3 regions of the Terrabacter sp. 05T424 genome follow, and region 2 is predicted to be linked to each of the others. Evidence: riboswitches for the same ligand, from Rfam matches in the RefSeq annotation. Region 2 holds a riboswitch; each other region holds the start of a gene.
The links. Region 2 has a riboswitch for cyclic di-AMP ahead of AC1DE0_RS21520 (C40 family peptidase). Riboswitches for the same ligand answer to the same signal wherever they lie in the genome.
Positions count from the first base shown of each region.

Region 1 (6,156 bases), on a different contig from region 2:
CGTCGCGTCGGCCGGAGCGGCCGCCTGGGCCTCGGCCTGCTTCTCGATCCCCTTCTGCACGGTGAGGTCGACGTCGCGCCGGGTGATGGGGGCGGGGCCGGGAGGTCGCGTGACGGCATACGTGGTCAGTGCTGCGGCGACGAGCACGACGACGGCGAGCGTGGCCCACACCCACCGCGGCACGGCGGCGAGCCGGCGGCGCGTCCGCTGCCACGGCCCCTCGGGAGGCTCGGGTTCCGGGCTCGGCCCGGAGCCGGCGAGCGGCGATCCTGGTGGCGCGAACAGCCGCGCGCGCAAAGGTGTCCCGGCGCCAGGGGCGGCGGTGTCGACTGCGGGGGGAGCGGTGACCCGTGCCACCTTTTCGACTGTACGTTTCGATCGGCCCGAGCGGCAGTGGTCAGCCCCGAGTTCACAGGTTCCGCCGAACCGGTGACTCTCGGTCACCCCCACGGGTAGGAATGGCGTATGCCGTCCGCCGCGTCCCTGGTGCGTCAGTGCCTCGCGGAGCAGCGGGAGGCGCTGACACGGGCTGAGGAGGCCCTGCACGCAGGCGAACCCGAGGGTCTGCACGACGTGCGCGTCGCCCTCCGCCGCATCCGCTCGGCGTTCGCGACGTTCCGGCCGGTGTTCGAGCGCACGGTGACCGAGCCGCTGCGCGACGAGCTGCGGTGGGTCTCCCGGTTGCTGGGGCAGGCCCGCGACGTCGAGGTCGTCATCGAGCACACCGAGCTGCTGCTCGCGGCGGCCGAGCCGGTCGGGCTCGACGACGCCGTCAGCGGCCTGCGGGCGCGCCTGCGACTCGACCTCGCCGCCGCGGGTGACGTCGTTGAGGAGACGCTCGCCTCGACGAGGTATGCCGCCATGCTCGCCCTGCTCGACTCGGCCGCCGGCGACCCGCCGTTCACGGCCGGTGCAGACACGAGCGCGAAGAAGTTCGCCCGCAGGCGGGTCGAGCACGACCTCGAGCGGGTCGTGGAGCGGATCGGCCTGGCCCGGGCCACCAGCGACCCCGTCGAGCAGGCCGCCCGGCTGCACGACGTGCGCAAGGCCGCCAAGCGGTTGCGTTACGCGGCCGAGGCGGCCGCACCGGTGGCAGGCTCGCGCATCCGCGAGATCGAGGAGGTCGCCGAGTCGGTCCAGGATGTCATCGGCCTGCACCACGACGCGACGGTCACGCGGTCGAGCCTGCGGCACCTCGCGCTCGACGTCGACAGCGGCGAGGCGGCGGCGTTCCTCATCGGGCACCTCGACGCCGATGAGCAGCGCGCCCTGCGCGACCTCCGGTCACGGGCGATGGATGCCCTGACCGCGCTGGAGAAGCTGGCCCCGGACCGCCGGTGACCCACGCGCTGCCGAGCCGGAACGTCCTGGGTCACGCGTGAGTCCCGTCGTGGTCCCACCTGCCGATCGCTGACGTCGCGTTCTGGGTGCCCCCCAGATCGGTTGCGTCAGGTCCGGGTGGCGCGACGCCCCGTCACGCCGGCACCTAGCATCGGCGCCATGCCCGATCTCCTCGTCCGTGACGCGACCCCCGGCGACGCGGCAGCCTGCGCGGCCGTCTACGCGCCTTACGTCACCGGCACCTCGATCACGTTCGAGACCGAGCCCCCCGACGCCGAGGAGATGGGCCGGCGCATCGGGAAGGCGCAGCGATCACATGCGTTCCTCGTACTGGAGGACGCGGGTGAGGTCGTCGGGTACGCGTACGGCGGGCCGTTCAAGGAGCGCGCCGCGTACCGCTGGTCGTGCGAGGTCTCGGTCTACCTCGCCAGGGACCGCCACGGGCGAGGCGGCGGTCGGCGGCTCTACGAGGAGCTGCTGACCCGACTGACCGCCCGCGGCTACCGGATGGCCGCGGCGGGGATGACTCAACCCAACGAGGCGAGCGGCCGGCTGCACGCGGCGATGGGCTTCGAGACGGTCGGCACCTACCGCGACATCGGCTGGAAGTTCGGCGCGTGGCACGACGTCACCTGGGTGCAGCGCAGACTCGGCGACGCGTTGCCGGCCGGGGAGGATCTGCCCGAGCCGACCTGACCGTCGGAAAGTGGGCACTCGACCTGACTCACCCCGTCGAGTGCGCAGTTCCCGACGCGCGGACCCCGTCGGAAAGTGGGCACTCGACCCAAGTCACCCGTCGAGTGCGCAGTTCCCGACGCCCAGGCCCCGTCGGAAAGTGGGCACTCGACCCGAGTCACCCGTCGAGTGCCCACTTTCCTACGTCGTCAGGGGAGGGCGGGGTAGTCCGTGTAGCCCTCGGCGCCCCCACCGTAGAAGGTCGCCGGGTTCGGCTCGTTGAGCGAGGCACCCTCGCGCCAGCGGCGGGCCAGGTCGGGGTTGGCGAGGAACTCGCGGCCGACCACGACGGCGTCGCCGAGGTCGCGCTCGAGGAGGTCCTCCACCTGGGCCAGGTCGGTCACCGAGGCGAACCCGGTGTTGAGCAGCACCGGGCCGCCGAACCGCTTGCGCAGGTTGCGCACGAGGTCGGACTCCGGGTCGCCGAGGATGCTGAGGTAGGCGAGGCCGAGCGGGGCGATGCCCTCGACGAGCGTCTCGTAGGTCGCGGCCGTCTCGAGCTCGTCCTCCTCGAGGACGCCCTGGATGTTGTGCGCAGGCGAGATGCGGATGCCGACGCGGTCGGCGCCGATGGCCTCCGCGACGGCTGTCGTGATCTCGACGGTGAGGCGCGCGCGGTTCTCGGGCGAGCCGCCGTAGGCGTCGGAGCGCTCGTTGCTCGACGGCGCCAGGAACTGGTGCGGCAGGTAGCCGTTCGCGGCGTGCACCTCGACACCGTCGAGCCCGGCCGCGATCGCCTGCCGGGCCGCGTGGACGAACTCCGCCACGAGCGCAGGGATCTCGTCGGTCTCGAGGGCGCGCGGGACGGCATACGGCTGCTGGCCCGATGGGGTGACGACGGTGCCGGGCGCGGCGATGGCGCTGGGGGCGACGCTCTCGAGCCCACCCTTGTTGTCGGGGTGCGCGACTCGACCCGCGTGCATGAGCTGCACGACGACGTGGCCGCCGCCCTCGTGCACGGCGTCGGCGACGAGGCGCCAGCCCTCGACCTGCTCGTCCGAGTGCATGCCGGGGGTGTCGAGGTAGCCCTGGCCGACGGCACTCGGCTGCGTGCCCTCGGTGATCAGGAGGCCGGCGCTCGCGCGCTGGCCGTAGTACTCGGCGTTGAGCTCGGTCGGCACCTGGCCCTCGCCCGCGCGGTTGCGCGTCAGGGGGGCCATGACGAAGCGCTGGGGGAGGTCCCAGCGGCCGATGCGGATGGTCTCGAAGGCCGTGGACACAGGCCTGCTCCTCACTGTCGGTGAAGTGTCGGGGTGTAGGTGGCGGTGGTGGTCCGCGGCTGCCCACCCGTGTGGGTGGAGCCTTCAACTACCTGGGCGACAAGTCGGACAGCAGGGCCAGCATTCCCCGAGGAGGGCCGGTGTGATGCGTCAGGCACGGCGCGCGGGCATGACGAAGGGGAGGATGCCGCAGCATCCTCCCCTTCGGTACAAGCGCTCAGTCCGCGAGGATCACGGCGCGTAGATGTACTTCATGCCCGGACCGTCGGTCAGGGTGCGGGTGTTGTAGTTGTACGCACCGGCCAGGGCGTTCATCTCGACGATGGTGACCTGGTCGCCGTTGACGGCCGTCACCCAGGCGACGTGGCCGACGCCCGAGGAGCCGTGCACGCCGGGCTGCATGACCAGGATCGAGCGCGTACGCGGCGTGCCCGTCACGGTGTAGCCCGCGTTGGCGGCACCCGAGGCCCACGCCATCGCGTTGCCGGTCCAGCCGCCGGGGTAGTAGCCCTCGGACGCGTGCCACTTGGCGAGCGCGCCCCAGGTGCACTGGCCCGGGGTGGCCCAGTTGTACGACGAGCGCATGCCGGAGGAGGCGCCCGGCACGGAGCCGTTGCTGGTCGACTTGGCGGTCGACGTGGTCGCCGTCAGCGTGCGACGCGTGAGGTCACGCGAGGCGCGCTCGGCGGCGGCCTTGCGCTCGGCGGCAGCCTTCTCGGCAGCGGCCTTGACGGCAGCAGCCTTGACCGCAGCAGCCTTGGTCGCGGCGCGCTGCGTCTTGACCTGGATGTCCTCGATGACGCGCGGCTTGGGGGCCGCGGCGGGCTGGGTGACCGTCTTCTGGGCAACCGGCGCGTAGCCGATCTTCGAGAGGGCGGTCGAGGCGGCGGGGACGGCGCCGGTGGTCGGGCCGACCGCGGCAGCGCCGGCGGTGGTGGCGGACAGGGGCTCGGCACTCGCGGGGTTCGCGAAGGTGGCCACGAGGCCGCCAGTGGCTGCGACGAAGGCCGCACCCTTCATGGCGGGCTGTGCCGTCTCACGCGCGAGGAGCTTGAGCTCGTTGAGGGGGTTGTGACGGCCTGGCGCACGGTGGCGGCCGCGGATGATCTCGTTGTTCACGCTTGTACCTCTCCGCGCCTACGAAGTTAGCTGTCGGGTTCGGGCGGAAAGGTGCCCGGCTCTCCCCCGGTTCGCGACAGGTCGCGATCCGGGCGAGTACTTCACCCCAAGGACGTCCGGAGTCGTGGCGCCGGACGCCCGGAGAAACGTGTGGTTCCTCCGCTCCCGTCACAAGGTTTGCTCTCGCTCGAGAGGCGGTGACAGGACTAGGCGGTCCACCTCGCGAGCGCCCGACCAGGTGGCCGGACTCCCGGAAGAGTAGACGACGGGACTGGCAAAAGTCACGCTGAGGTAACGGACACGCGCCAGAAAGGTCGTTGACGGTCCGTTTTGCGACGATTTACCTGCGTCATACCTTTAGGTCCTTGTGACGGGAGTCACATGGCAGGTGCTGACTCTGCCGTGACGTCGGCGCGACCTGCTGGACGTACCCGCAGCGGGCAGCTGAGCCACCACGTCGGGGTCGGCGACGACCCCGACGGGCGCGTCAGGCGCCGCTCGCCAGGTGGCCGAAGACGATGACGTTGTCGCGGTACTCGTTGCGGCTGTCGGTCGGACCACCGCAGGTGACGAGGCGGATCTCGGCGCGGCGGAAGTCGCTCTTGTAGACCAGGTCGGTCGGGAACTGTGACTTCCGGTAGGCCGCGACGCGGTCGACGGTGAAGGTCAGGTGCGAGCCGTCCTGTCGCGAGACCCTGACGACGTCGCCGGCCCTGACCCTGCCGAGCTCGTGGAAGATGCCCGGCACGCCGGAGGGTGTGTCGACGTGCGCGGCGATGACCGAGGGGCCGAGCTGGCCCGGTGTCGGCCCGGCGTCGTAGAGGCCGACCTCCTGGGCCGTGCCGGGAACCGAGATGGTGCCGTCGCGCTGGATGTGGAGCGGGACGAAGGTCCTCGAGCTCACCCCGATCGAGGGGATCTCGAGCGACGTCGGCTCCGACGCGTCGAGAAACCGCCCGAACGCAGCGCCGGGGTCCGACGTGGGCGGCGAGGCAATTGTCGTCCTCGCAGGTCCTGGGCCGGTCGTCGTCGAGGTCGTCGCCGGGGCCGCTGGGCCAGGGGTCGCTGGTGCCGGGGCCGCTGCGGGCGGCGGGGTCGCAGGGCTCCCCGACGGGCCGCGGAGTCCGATGACGAGCGCGACGACGCCCACGACGAGCAGCACGGCTGTTGCGACCAGGGCCGCCGCGACACCGGTGGTGACGCGACGGCCCGGCTGCGACGGCATACGGCCCGGCTGGCTCGGTCGGCTCGGTTGGCTCGGTCGGCTCGGTTGGTCCGACTGGCCCGAGGTGCCCGACTGCTCCGCCATGGGACGTCTTTCGCTCAGCCGCGCGACCGTGCGGCGCGGCGGGCGGCGAAGGCGCCGGAGCCGGCTGCAGCGAGCAGCGCACCGCCGCCGAGGAGGAGCATCGAGTCGTTGGTGCTGGTCTTGAGGCCGTCGGCGCTCGTGCCGCCGCCGGTGTGCATGCCGCCGGCCGGTGCGGTGTGGAGCGCCCCGCAGAGCGCCGGGTCGGTGGCCTCGGTGGGAAGCTTCGGGTCGAGGTCGCTCTTCGTGGTGCCGGAGTACTTGCCGTCGTGGTTGTGGTCGACGCCGTGGATGACGACGACGGACTGGCCCTTGGCGATGGCCTCGGCGACGCCGCTGGAGACCTTGATGCTGCCGCGCTCGTAGCTGATCCTGCCGCCGGGGGCGGTGGAGAACCGGTCGATGGCGAGGGCGCTCTTGGGGCTGGTGTCGCCG
Region 1 is NZ_JBFTLB010000002.1:242,677-248,832, reverse strand. It holds gene AC1DE0_RS06205 (S1C family serine protease) at 1-183, opposite strand, end outside; gene AC1DE0_RS06200 (CHAD domain-containing protein) at 466-1,341, shown strand; gene AC1DE0_RS06195 (N-acetyltransferase family protein) at 1,501-2,037, shown strand; gene AC1DE0_RS06190 (alkene reductase) at 2,226-3,296, opposite strand; gene AC1DE0_RS06185 (CHAP domain-containing protein) at 3,528-4,415, opposite strand; cyclic di-AMP (ydaO/yuaA leader) riboswitch at 4,419-4,608, opposite strand; gene AC1DE0_RS06180 (sortase domain-containing protein) at 4,903-5,724, opposite strand; gene AC1DE0_RS06175 (hypothetical protein) at 5,739-6,156, opposite strand, start outside.
Region 1: linked by a shared signal. The riboswitch ahead of AC1DE0_RS06185 (CHAP domain-containing protein) and the one ahead of AC1DE0_RS21520 (C40 family peptidase) in region 2 are both predicted to bind cyclic di-AMP.

Region 2 (6,156 bases):
TCTTCTATCCGTCCGGCTGGCTGATGGACCGCTACGGACGGGTGGCGGCAGCCGTGCCGAGCATGCTCGTGCTGGGCCTCGGGATGGCGCTGCTCCCGTTGGCGACGAGCCTCGTCGCCGTGACGGCCGCCGCGACCGTGCTCGGTGTGGGGAACGGGCTCGGGGCCGGCCTGATCATGACGCTGGGCGCCGATGCGTCGCCCGCCGACGGCCGCGCCCAGTTCCTCGGTGGCTGGCGGCTGTGCGCCGACCTGGGAAGGGCCGCGGGCCCCTTGGCGTTGTCAGGTCTGAGCGCAGTCATGTCTCTCGGCGCCTCCGCCGTCGTGCTCGGCGCGGGCGCGGTCGTGGGGGCGGGATGGCTGCGCGTCTGGGTGCCTCGGCACGACCCGACTCGGGCACGGGTTCCGGGCTCGAGGGCAGGCACCTCCACCGGCACAGCGACGGGCGGTCACTGACCGTCCGAGGATTCTGAGAAGGTATGACCGTGACGGACCTGATCGACACCACCGAGATGTACCTCCGGACGATCTACGAGCTCGAGGAAGAGGGCATCGTGCCCCTGCGGGCACGCATCGCCGAGCGTCTCGGCCACTCGGGCCCGACGGTCTCGCAGACCGTGGCCCGGATGGAGCGCGACGGCCTCGTCGCCGTCTCCGGCGACCGTCACCTCGAGCTGTCCGACCACGGTCGGCTGCTCGCGACCCGCGTCATGCGCAAGCACCGCCTCGCCGAGCGGCTCCTCGTCGACGTCATCGGCCTCGAGTGGGAGTACGCCCACGACGAGGCGTGCCGCTGGGAGCACGTGATGTCCGAGAAGGTGGAGCGCAAGATCCTCGGACTCATCGGCGACGGCCTCGAGTCGCCCTACGGCAACCCGATCCCCGGTCTCGACGAGCTCGGCATGCACCAGGACGAGGACTTCCTCACCGGACTGATCCCGCTCACCACTGCCGTGCGCGACAGCGCCGCGAGCGTGACGATCCGCCGCATCGGTGAGCCCGTGCAGGTCGACCCCGAGGCGCTCGGACTCCTCACGAGCGCGGGAGTCATGCCCGGAGCCCGTGTGGACGTCGCGCGTGACGGTGCCTGGGTCATGGTGGTCCGCGACGGCGGCGAGCCCTCCACGGCCGTCTCGCTGCCCGACGAGGTCGCGGTCCACGTCTACTGCCAGACCGCCTGACGACCCGTACGTCAAGGTGTGCCCCCTTTGGTGGGGGTGACTTGGCATGCCTTGCCACATTTGTCCGGGTGGCCGGAAGTTCTCCGAATTCTGTGGACCTGGAGGTGACAACCTCCGGCCGGTTGGGTAGCGTGGCGGCACTTGCTCTCCCCGTCGAGCGAGTGCCCCGGGTCGGACCGCCGAGTCCTGCCATCGACCTGTGGCCAGTGACGAACCGCAATGGCAGGAGCGGGGGAACCACTTTCTCCGGACGTCGAGAGACGTCCTCGGGGTGAAGCCCTCCGTGGACCGACATGGTCCGAGTGAAGGCCGGGCAAGTACCTCCAGCCCGAACCCGACAGCTCACCTCGTAGGCGTCGAGAGGTCAAACGTGGCTCAGAACGTTCCCGGGCGCCACCGCGCCCCCGGTCGATTCAACGCGATCTCGGAGCTCAAGACGATCGCCAGGGAGTCGGCCCAGCCGGCCGTCAAGGGTGCTGCGATCGTCGCCGCCTCGGGTGGCCTCGTCGCCTCGTTCGCCGGCACGGCGAACGCCGCAGACGGTGTGAACAGCGCCGCCGCGGGCCCCGCTGTGGTCGGTCCGCAGGTGGGCACCCTCAAGGCGTCGAGCGCCCTGTCGGCCATCGGCTACGGCAAGCCGGCCCTCAAGTCCAAGCCGCTCGTCATCGAGGACATCAAGGTCAAGAGCGAGCGCGCCGAGGCCGCCGCCGAGAAGGCTGCCGCCGAGAAGGCTGCCGAGAAGGCCGTCACTCGCGCAGCCGCCGCCGACCGTGCGTCCCGGTCGACCGCTCGGGTCGCCCTCAACAACGCGAAGATCCCCAGCGCCTCCGGCATCGTCGGCATCGCGCAGTCCTTCTTCGGCGTTCCCTACGTCTACGGCGGCTCGTCGCCGTCGGGCTTCGACTGCTCGGGCTTCACGTCCTACGTCTACCGCCAGGCGGGCATCTCGATCCCGCGCACGGCTTCGGCCCAGCAGGCCGCGGCGACGCGCGTCAGCGACCCGCAGCCGGGTGACCTCGTCTTCTTCGGCTCGCCGGCCTACCACGTGGGCATCTACGTCAGCCCCGGCCGCATGATCGACGCCCAGCGCCCCGGCACCGTCATCGGCAACCACTCGATCTGGACGGCGCCCTCGGGCTACGGCCGCTTCTGAGCCTCGCTCGACCTCTCTGTTCGTTGTGCCCTCGCCGACTCCGGCGGGGGCACAACGCTTTTCGGGGCCATGGTTGACTGAGTCGATGACCGACCAGCCTGCTGCCGAGTCCACGACCCTCATCGAGCTCGAGCTCTGGAGCGACCTGGTCTGCCCTTGGTCCTGGGTGGCCAAGCGGCGCGTCGAGGCCGCCGTCGCCGCCTTCGAGCGGCCGCACGACGTCACGGTGCGCCTGCGTTCCTTCGAGCTCGATCCCGAGGCCCCGCGGGGCGGTGGCGTGCCTGTCAGCGAGCACCTGTCGGTGCGCCACGGCGGCGACGGCGAGACGGGGCGGCTCATGAACGCCAGGGCGAGCGAGGTCGCCGAGGCCGATGACCTCTACTTCGACTGGGACCGCGCCGTGCGGGCCAACAGCTTCGACGCCCATCGCCTGTGTGCGCTGGCCGGCGAGATGGGCGGGCCTGCCCTGCGCTCGGCCGCGGTCGAGCGCTTCCAGTCGGCGCACTTCAGCGAGGGGCTCGCGATCGACGACCACGAGGTGCTCCAGCGCCTGTCCGCCGAGTGTGGTCTCGACGAGCGGCGCGTCTCGGCCGTCCTCGCGTCCGACGAGTACGCCGACGAGGTGCGGGCCGACGAGCAGCAGGCCCGCTCGATGGGCGTCAGCTCGACGCCCTTCGTCGTGGCCAACGCGTATGCCGCCGTGTCGGGTGCGCGTCCCGTCGACGACTACCTCGCGCTGCTGCGCGGCGTCGCCACACAGACGATTTGAGCAGCTGGGGCAAAAACCGCAAACCGCCCATTGCGCAAGGAGATTCGTCCACCTGCTGGCATGTCGCGCCAGCCTTGGCGACACGGAACCCGGTCGGGGTGGAGGATGCAGCAGGTGCGTTGCTCGCGCGACGGTCTTCCCGCCCCGTGAGGTCGCGCACTGGGGGGTTCCATTGGCGGACTGCGGCCGGGCACAGCCCGGTGGACCTCGGGACGGGAGATGGTGGAACGGGCGCGCGACGATCTCGCCGGTGAGCCTCCGCGCGCGGTCGACGACCAGACGGGTGAGGCGGTGCTCGCCGCCTGGAGGTCGCTGCCGAGCGAATCGCGGGCGCTCCTCTGGCGGCTCGTCATGCACGACGAGGGTTCGCGCCGGCTCGTCCCCCGGGGTGGAGCGACGAGGCAGGGCCCGCACGACCCGGGTGACCGGGCTCGCGACCGACTGCGGCTCGGGTTGCTGTCCGAGCTCGTCGCCAGGGCGGAGGAGCCCGACTGCGCGTCGATCCGCCGGACGCTCGGAGCCCACCTGCGTGGCTCGCCCCCGGGACGTGACCGGCCGGAGGTCGACGAGCACCTCGCGCGGTGCGCGCCGTGCCGGGCGGCCGCGTCCGTCCTCGACGACGTCGACGGTGCGATCCGGTTGCGGGTCGCCCCCGCCCTGCTGCCGGGAGCGTTCACGACCGACGCCCCCGCCGCCGGGGTGGCCGCCGGGGCCGCGGCCCCATTGGGCCTGCCCGACCGCGTGGCGGTTGAGGCCGCCCGCGCCTCGGGCTCCGGAGCGCCCCTGGAGGCTCGGGTGCTGTCGGTGCCGGTTCGTGGGGCCGTGCTGGTGACGGCGGCCGCGGCGCTGGCGCTGGCGCTGACGATGACGCCCTTCCTGCTCGAGCCTGGCCCCGATGGCACGGTGGCGGCCGAAGCGCCGGCCCCGCGCGGCCAGCCCGCGACGAGTGGCTCCGGCGCTGCAGCGCCAGGCCCGGCAGGCTCGGGCAGAGGGGCGTCCGGCCTGCGGCCGGTCATCGGCGTGGCGGTGGCCGAGGATGTCTCGGGCGACCGGGAGGCAGGGCGGGTCCAGGCCGGCCGCTCGCGACCCAACACGGGGTTGAGCGTGCGAGCCGTGCCCGGTACGGCACGGACGACCGCACTGGCAGCCGCGCCGTCCACGCCGCGTACGTCCTCGGTGGCCGGCAGGCCACCGACGTCCGCCCGACCGCCGGCTCTGCCCGGCCCTACGGGTCCGCCCCCTCCGGTCGTGGCCCGGCCCGGCGGTGTGGTCGTGACGACGCTGACCTTCGAGCCCGCGGACCGCGGGTCGTTCCTCACGCGTCTGTCGGTGAGCCCGGGCTGGCTCGTGACCTCGGTGGTCGACGACGTGGGCCATCGCGCCATCGAGCACGTCTCGACGCCGTCGGCCCTGTTCGAGAAGCGGATGCACGCGGGTCGTGTCGTGGTCGAGGTGACGAGGGTGGCGGATGCCCCGCCGGCGGGTGCCCTGGTGGCCGCGTTCGTGGGCCGGGCCGGCTCGGTTCTTCCGGCGTCGGGCACCTACACCCTGCGCTGACCCGAGCCGTCCCAGCCGTCTGGGCCGGGGTCCGGCTCGCCGCGCGACCCGTCCCGCCCGTCCCGCCCGTCGTGCCCGTCGACCCCGCCACGGTCGGACGGTGCCGGAGTCGTGGTCTCGGGCACGGCGGCATACGGCAGCGGGGGAACCCCGGACACCGGGGACTCGGGCGACACCGGCGACAGCGGGGGCCCGGAGGGGGTGACATCGTCGACGGGGATCACGTGGCTGAGCCGCGTGAGCTCGATGACGGCGCGGATGGGCGAGGTCTTCGGGACGACCAGGCGCAGGTCCTGACGGCGGTCGCGCAGGCGCTCGGAGAGCCGGAAGAGGGTGGCGATGGCGGCGCTGTCGACGTACGTCGTGTCGGTGAGGTCGAGGACGATGTGGGTGACGTCCTCGGGGACGGCGTGGCCCACGGCATCGATGACGTCACGCGCGTTGGAGAGGTCGACCTCGCCGGTGATGCGGACGACCTGGGTGGACCCCTCGCGGTGTGTGCGCACCCGGGCTAGCTCGCTCATGGGCGGGCTCCCAGGCGTACGCGGCGGGTGAGCCGGACCTCCGTGCCCGCCGACGCGTGCTCGACCTCGACCTCGTCCATGAGCGCGTGCATGAGCTGTAGTCCCCACCCGCCACCTCGGTCGGCGGCCGCGCGCCAGTTGCCGCGGTCGCGCACCTGCACCTCGAGGTCGTCGCCGGCGAGACGGGCGATGAGCTCCAGCGGGCCGGCGGTGTCAGCACCGCTGTACGCGTGCTGGACGACGTTGGCACACGCCTCGCCGCTCGCGACGAGCACCTCGTTGGCCTCACTCTCGGGGACGCCGGACTCGTGCAGCCACCGGCGGAGGGCACCGCGCAGCTTCACGAGGTTGCGCGCCTCCGCCGGGAGGCGCAGGGAGAGCTCGCCCTCGACCGAGACAGCCGGTCGCATCGCCAGCAGGGCGACGTCGTCGGGGATGTGGTCCTCGTCGAGGAAGGTCACGAGGAGCCGGTCGCACAGGAGCTCGAGGTCTCCCTCGTCGGCGGGGGAGGGACGCGCCCCCGTGGCCTCGCGGCTGAGCCGGTCCAGGCCGACGGTGAGCGACACCCCGCGGCGCTCGACGAGACCGTCGGTGTAGAGCAGCAATGTCGCCCCGGCCTGGAGCACGTGGGTCTCCTCGACGAAGGAGCCGTCGAGCGTGACCCCGACCGGCGGGGCTAGCGCCCCGGTCAGGTAGGTGCCGTGGCCGTCGGCGACGACGAGGGCAGGGGGGTGGCCGGCGTTGGTCCAGCGCAGCTCACGCGTGGAGGGGTCGAAGACGAGGTAGATGAGCGTGACCATCTCGGGGACGGGGAGCTGCGCGACGAGCTGGTGCACGCCGTGCATGACGGCGGGTGGCGAAGGGTCCTGGAGGGCGTACGCGCGTAGGGCCATCCGCACCTGCACCATCGTCGCGGCCGCCTGCAGGCCGTGGCCGGCGACATCGCCGATCGCGAGCCCGATGAGGCCCTGGG
Region 2 is NZ_JBFTLB010000016.1:36,690-42,845, reverse strand. It holds gene AC1DE0_RS21530 (MFS transporter) at 1-455, shown strand, start outside; gene AC1DE0_RS21525 (iron-dependent transcriptional repressor DtxR) at 485-1,180, shown strand; cyclic di-AMP (ydaO/yuaA leader) riboswitch at 1,378-1,548, shown strand; gene AC1DE0_RS21520 (C40 family peptidase) at 1,551-2,333, shown strand; gene AC1DE0_RS21515 (DsbA family oxidoreductase) at 2,419-3,102, shown strand; gene AC1DE0_RS21510 (zf-HC2 domain-containing protein) at 3,325-4,659, shown strand; gene AC1DE0_RS21505 (STAS domain-containing protein) at 4,644-5,183, opposite strand; gene AC1DE0_RS21500 (ATP-binding SpoIIE family protein phosphatase) at 5,180-6,156, opposite strand, start outside.

Region 3 (6,156 bases), on a different contig from region 2:
GGCGTGCACGCGAGTGAGCTCACCCTCACCGAGGCCGCGACCCTCGCCGGTCTCGTGCAGAGCCCGAGCACGAGCGACCCGGTGCACCATCCGAAGGCGGCGCAGGCCCGACGCAACGTGGTGCTGGCGCGCATGAAGGCGCTCGGCGAGCTGAGCCCGACATCGTATGCGGCGGCCGTGAAGCGGCCCCTGGCGCGAGACCTCGATGTCACCCATCAGCCGGCGACGTGCGACGCGTCCCCCGACCCCTACTTCTGCTCGTTCGTCATCGCGTGGCTCGAGGGGCAGCCCGCACTCGGTCCGACCCAGCAGGCCCGGCGCGACCGGATCTTCCAGGGCGGCCTGACGATCCGCACCACGCTCGACCCGTCGGTGCAGCGTGTCGTCGACGCGTCCCTGCGCGCGGTGGCCCCGGAGCAGAACACGCTCGGTGTGGCGGCAGCCGCGTACGTCACGGAGCCCGGCACCGGCGCCGTGCTCGGCCTCGGCCAGGACACGGCCTACGGCTCGGGTCCCGGCGCGACCGAGCTCGACTATGCCGTCGACCGGCGCTATGGCGGCTCCGGCGGCTTCCAGTTCGGGTCGACGGCCAAGGCCTTCTCCCTCGTGACCGCCATGAAGCAGGGGCTCGGCACGAACGCCTCGGTGAACGCGCCGGCCGCGGACAACCATCGGCCGGCGACCTTCAGCAGCAAGCAGTTTCCCCAGCCGTGTGGCGTGGGCGGCCCGTGGTCGGTCTACAACGACGAGCCGTGGAAGGGCGGCACCATGTCGCTGAAGCAGGCGACGGCGAAGTCGACGAACACCGCCTTCGTGGCACTCGCCAGCCGGATCGGGGTCTGCGCGATCCACTCGACGATGACGGCCTTCGGCATCCACGGCGGCGACGGCCAGCCGTTGGGCACCTACCCCCCGCAGGTGGTGCTCGGCGCACAGGCCGTCTCGCCGCAGACGATGGCGAACGCGTATGCCGCCCTCGCCGCCCACGGCACCCTCTGTGACGTCCACCCCGTCACCAGCGTCGTGGCGGGTGGACGCACGCTGTGGGCGCCACCTCCAGCCTGCCGACGGGTGGCCGACGCACACGCGGTCGACGAGGCGACGACGTACCTGGAGTACAACATGACGCACGGCTCGGGCATCCTCAACCAGCTGCCCGGACGCCCGACGGCCGGCAAGACGGGGACGTCCGACGGCAACGCGCAGTCGTGGTTCGTCGGCTACACCCCACAGCTGACGACCGCTGTGTGGGTGGGCAACCCGGTCCACCCCACCCGGCACATGTTCAACGTGTCGATGGCGGGCAAGTCGTGCGCGTCGATGACCGGTGCCTGCTACGCCGCCCCGATCTGGCGCCGGATCATGGATGGCGTGCTGTCGGGGGAGCCGGTCGAGCCGATGCCCTGACGCCGGGCCGGGGCCTTGACGTCAGGGCATCAGCGCCAGCTCAGGAGCCGTCGCGGACCCGACGCGCGAAGGCGGACGAGCGCGCCCGGAGCTCCTCGACGCGTCGATCGACGAGCGAGCCTGCGTCGAGTCCGCCCTCCATCGCGTTCGGCGGGCGGCGCACGTGCTGGGAGCAGCTGAAGTCGGCGTGGACGAGGGTGCCGAGGCTGTTTCCCTCGCGGCCGGCGGCGCCGGCACGTCGCGCGACCCACAGCCGCACGTCGGCCGTGGCGAAGGCGTCCTCGCACCAGGCGCACATCGCCCGCGCCTTGCGTGTCCGCTCCGACGCCCGCAGGACGAAGGCGACCGCCTCGTCGTCGACGGGCACGACGGCATACGCCCTCTGGGGGTTGCTGCGGTCGACCCAGCCGAAGTAGTCCAGCTGCTCCCACGGGAGCGTCTCGAGGCTGCCCGGGATGCTCGCCTGCTTCGCCTCGCGGCGCGAGCAGTTCACGAGGGCAGTGCGAATCTCATTGTCTGTCAGTGGTTTCACGGTGTTCCTGTCAGTCGGGCAGGACCGGGCGACCCGGTCAGCCGGGGTGGGTGAGGTGACGCAGGTCCGTGACCGCTGAGCAGGCCATGAAGGCCACCCACCTCTCCGCGGGCTCTCCCGCCGACGACTGACGACTCCGGTGCGGAGCGGCAACCATGGTGTGCCGGAAGCCCGTCGCGGGTCCAGTCGTTTTCGGACGGTTTCGTGCTCCGCTGTCAGAAACGCCCTCCTTCAGGGCGGTTTGTCATGTCAACATCTGCCGATATCGAGCCGTGACCTACACGGTTCAACCATTCGTCTGCGACCGTCGATGCAGTTCATCGGCCGGGGTCCTCCCCGGCCGGCCCGCCGGTACGCCGAGTCCTGTCCGCCGGCCGGGGCAGCTGCGCATCACGCGGACAGGAGCGGGGGACCCAATTCTGGGCCGGCTAGGACCGGTCCTCGGGGTGAAGCCGCGACCTGCGGCCGGGCCACTTCTGCCCGAACCCGACAGCTCACCTCGAAGGCGTGGGAAGGAACCCGACCATGCCCGCTACGAGTCCTGCACGCCCTGCACGCCCCGGACGCCATCGGCGCCCCGGCCGTCGACTGCCGCTCCAGTCCCTCGCCCTCACCCCGCTGCTCGGCGCCGCCCTCCTCGTGGGGACCGGCGGTGCACCGCCTGCCTCCACGACGGCGCCGACCGCTGCTGCCCCCCACGTGAAGGCAGCACCGAAGAAGGCGGTCAACGTGGCCACCGCCCCCGTGGCGGCCGTCCCGCGTCGCATCCAGGCACTTCGCCTCACGGCCGCTCAGAGGGGCAAGCCCTACCGCTGGGGTGCCGCGGGGCCGTACGCGTTCGACTGCTCCGGCCTCATCTACTACGTCTACCGGACCCGTTTGCACGTGGCACTGCCCCGCACTGCGAACGCCCAGCGCCTGAGGACCGTGCGGGTGGCCAAGTCCAACATCATGGCCGGGGACCTCGTCTTCTTCATGCGGGCCGGACGCGCCTACCACGTCGGGGTGTACGCCGGCAGCGGCAAGGTCTGGCACTCGCCGCGACCGGGCCAGCGCGTGCAGCTCTCGAAGCTGTGGACCAGCGCGTGGGTGGCCGGTCGGGTGCGCTAGGAGGCTGTGCCGGGCCCGGTGCTCGTCGCCGGGTCTGGCTGGGGCTGACGGGGCGCCCGTCTCGGGTGACTGCTGCGGAGCGAGCGACGGGAATCGAACCCGCGTATCCAGCTTGGGAAGCTGGCGCTCTACCATTGAGCTACGCTCGCACGGGCCGCCGGCTGGTGCCCCGCAAGGGCTCGCGAGGCGGCACGCGGCGTCAGTGTAGCCGACGCCGCGCCAGTGCACTGACCGCGACCCCAGGGGCCCACGACCGTCATGGATCTGACCAAGCAGTCCGCCTTCGTCGACCACGTCCGCGGGCTGGGGGGAGCCACGGCGCAGGTGGCCGTGACCCTCGAGCAGTTCTTCGACGGCAACGACTGCGAGTGGAGCATCGCACCCAACCGGCCCGAGGACGTGCAGCTCGAAACCGTGCGCAAGGTCCTGCTCGACCTGCGCTCGCACCCTGAGGTGCACGACGTCCGGGTCGAGCTCGACGTGCTGGAGTTCGAGGACTTTCCCGACGACGAATGGCCTTACGCCAGTGGGGTGGCCGTCATCACCACACTGCAGCCCGAAGAGGTCGACGCGATGACGATCGACGCCGACACCGAGTCCAGCGGTGGCCCGGCGGGAGCCGCTGACTGGCTGGTCGACGCGCCCGGCGTGCCGGAGGGACACCACTACGTCGGCGTGTGGTGGGACTGATGGATGCGGCCGGGACCGGTCTGGTCGAGGGCGCTCCCGAGCAGGTCACCGACGCGCTCTGCTACCACGGTGAGGGCCCCGTCTGGTCGCCCACGTGGGGTGGCCTGCGCTGGGTCGACATGCTCGCCGGTGACGTCCTGACGCTGCGTGCCGACGGCTCGGTCGACCGGATGCACGTCGGCGACGTGGCCGCGTTCCTGCGCCCTCGCTCGCGAGGTGGCTGGGTGGTCTCGACCGAGCGCGGGCTGTCGCTCGCGGACGGGCCGGACGGCATCCCCGAGCCGTGGTTGGACCTCTGGGACGACCCGTCGATCCGCATGAACGAGGGCGGCGTCGACGGTCGCGGACGGCTGTGGGCGGGGACGATGGGCTACGACCGGGTGCCCGGCAGCGCCACCCTCTATCGCGTCGACCCCGACGGCGCGGTCGCCACCGTGCTCCCCGCCGTGACGATCTCCAACGGCATCGACCTCTCGCCCGACGGCCGACTCGCCTACTACGACGACACCCCGACGGGGCGGACCGACGTCTTCGACGTCGTCGACGGCGAGCTGACGAACCGCCGCCCCTTCGTCACCCACGACATCGGCCACCCCGACGGCCTCACCGTCGACAGCGCCGGCAACGTCTGGGTCGCGCTCAACGGCGCCGGTCGGGTGCGCTGCCACTCGCCGGCCGGTGACGTGCTCGCCGAGGTCGAGCTGCCCGTCCGGCTCACGACGGCGTGCGCGTTCGGCGGCGACGACCTGCGCGACCTCTACGTCACGACGTCGCGCGAGAACCTGGACGATCCGGAGCCCGAGGCCGGCGCCCTCTTCCGGGTGCGCGTCGCCGTGCCCGGTGTGCCCGTGCGCGCCTTCGCCGGTTGAGGGCTGCGTCAGTGCTGCTCGCGGCGCAACACTGACGCACGGCCTTCCGAGGACGTATGCCTTCTCGTGGGCGTACGTCTCAGCCCGAGTAGGTGGTCCCGCCGTCGGAGGAGTAGCCGAACGTCGACACCACGCGACCCGGTCTGTGCGGGAAGCCGGGTGGCATGCTCATGGGGCCGCCTGACGGGTCACCGGCAGGCCCGCCCGGCCCCCCGCCGGCAGGCTCACCCGAGCCCACGCCGAGCAGGCTCCGCGTGAGCCGCTGCGAGTCGGAGAGCAGCTCGTCGAGGGCGTGACCGAGGTGGTCGTCGGCAGGCTGCTCGTCGGCCAGAGCAGCGGCGAGCACGGCCCGCCGCACGAGCTCCTTCGTGAACGATGCCGTGGTGCCCTCGGAGCGGGCGGCCGCAGCCGACATGGCCTCGTGGCCGAAGAGGTGGCCGCCGTAGAGGTGGAGCAGCTCGAGCCGGCCCTCGAGGTCGGGCAGCGGGATCTCGGCCGCGAGGTCGACGCGTCCGGGCCGCTGCGACAGGGCCACCTCGAGGTCCTCGACGCGGTTGGTCGTCAGCACGAAGGCCACGTCGACGTCCGCGTCGAGGCCGTCGAGCGCGTCGAGCACCTCGAACAGCAGGGGTGAGGCGCCCATGGAGAAGGAGCGGTCCTCGGCGACGAGGTCGCAGTCCTCGAGGACGACGATGGCGGGCTGGTGCGCCCGGGCCACCTTGGCGGCGTCGTGGATGAAACGCAGCGAGCCGCCGCTCAGCAGGACCGCCGTCGTGTCGGCCGTCGCCGACAGCAGGTGGCGCACGGTGTGCGTCTTGCCGGTGCCGGGCGGGCCGTAGAGCAGGACGCCCCGCTTGAGGTGCTGCCCGTGGGCGAGGAGCCGCTCGCGCTGCTCGCCCATCCCGATGACGTGGTGCGACACCCGGTCGAGCAGGCCGTGCGGCAGCACCACGGCGCCTGCGTCGACGGTCGGGCGTGCCACGAACGTCACGTCGGCGATGCCCGGGCCGTAGGGGTCGGTGCCGAACGTGATGACCTGGCCGCGGAGGATGCTCCGCTCGTCCATGAGCTGCTGCACGCGAGCCATGAGGGCCTCGGAGAGGTCGCGGTCGGCGCCCATCACCTCGATGCTCCCCAGCTCGCGGCCGAACTGCCGGTTGACGCCCTGCTGGCGGACGGCGACGGGGGCGCCCTCGAACCGGAAGAGTCGGATGCCCGACGTGACCACCTGCCGCTGGTCGTCCTTGCCCGGGCCGGTGGGCATGCGGTCGTAGTCGACCTGCCCGACCGGCAGCCCCGACCCGTGGAGCCCCTGGACGAGGTCGCCGAGCGACATGTGGTGGCGCATGTCGCCCGCGATGCCGACGATCGTGCGGTCGGGGTCGGCCTCCGACACCTCGGCGAGGGCCAGGTCGGCGTCGACCATCCGGTGCGGCGGCACGGGCTGCGAGACGACCGCCAGCGCGCGGGGTGGCACCCCGAGGTGTGAGGCGAGGACGTCGACGAGGCGGGGACCGTCCCCGTCGCCCGGGACGCGTTCGAGCACGG
Region 3 is NZ_JBFTLB010000005.1:75,024-81,179, forward strand. It holds gene AC1DE0_RS12530 (transglycosylase domain-containing protein) at 1-1,407, shown strand, start outside; gene AC1DE0_RS12535 (FBP domain-containing protein) at 1,448-1,939, opposite strand; cyclic di-AMP (ydaO/yuaA leader) riboswitch at 2,323-2,462, shown strand; gene AC1DE0_RS12540 (C40 family peptidase) at 2,465-3,049, shown strand; tRNA gene AC1DE0_RS12545 (tRNA-Gly) at 3,128-3,198, opposite strand; gene AC1DE0_RS12550 (hypothetical protein) at 3,308-3,739, shown strand; gene AC1DE0_RS12555 (SMP-30/gluconolactonase/LRE family protein) at 3,739-4,608, shown strand; gene AC1DE0_RS12560 (AAA family ATPase) at 4,688-6,156, opposite strand, start outside.
Region 3: linked by a shared signal. The riboswitch ahead of AC1DE0_RS12540 (C40 family peptidase) and the one ahead of AC1DE0_RS21520 (C40 family peptidase) in region 2 are both predicted to bind cyclic di-AMP.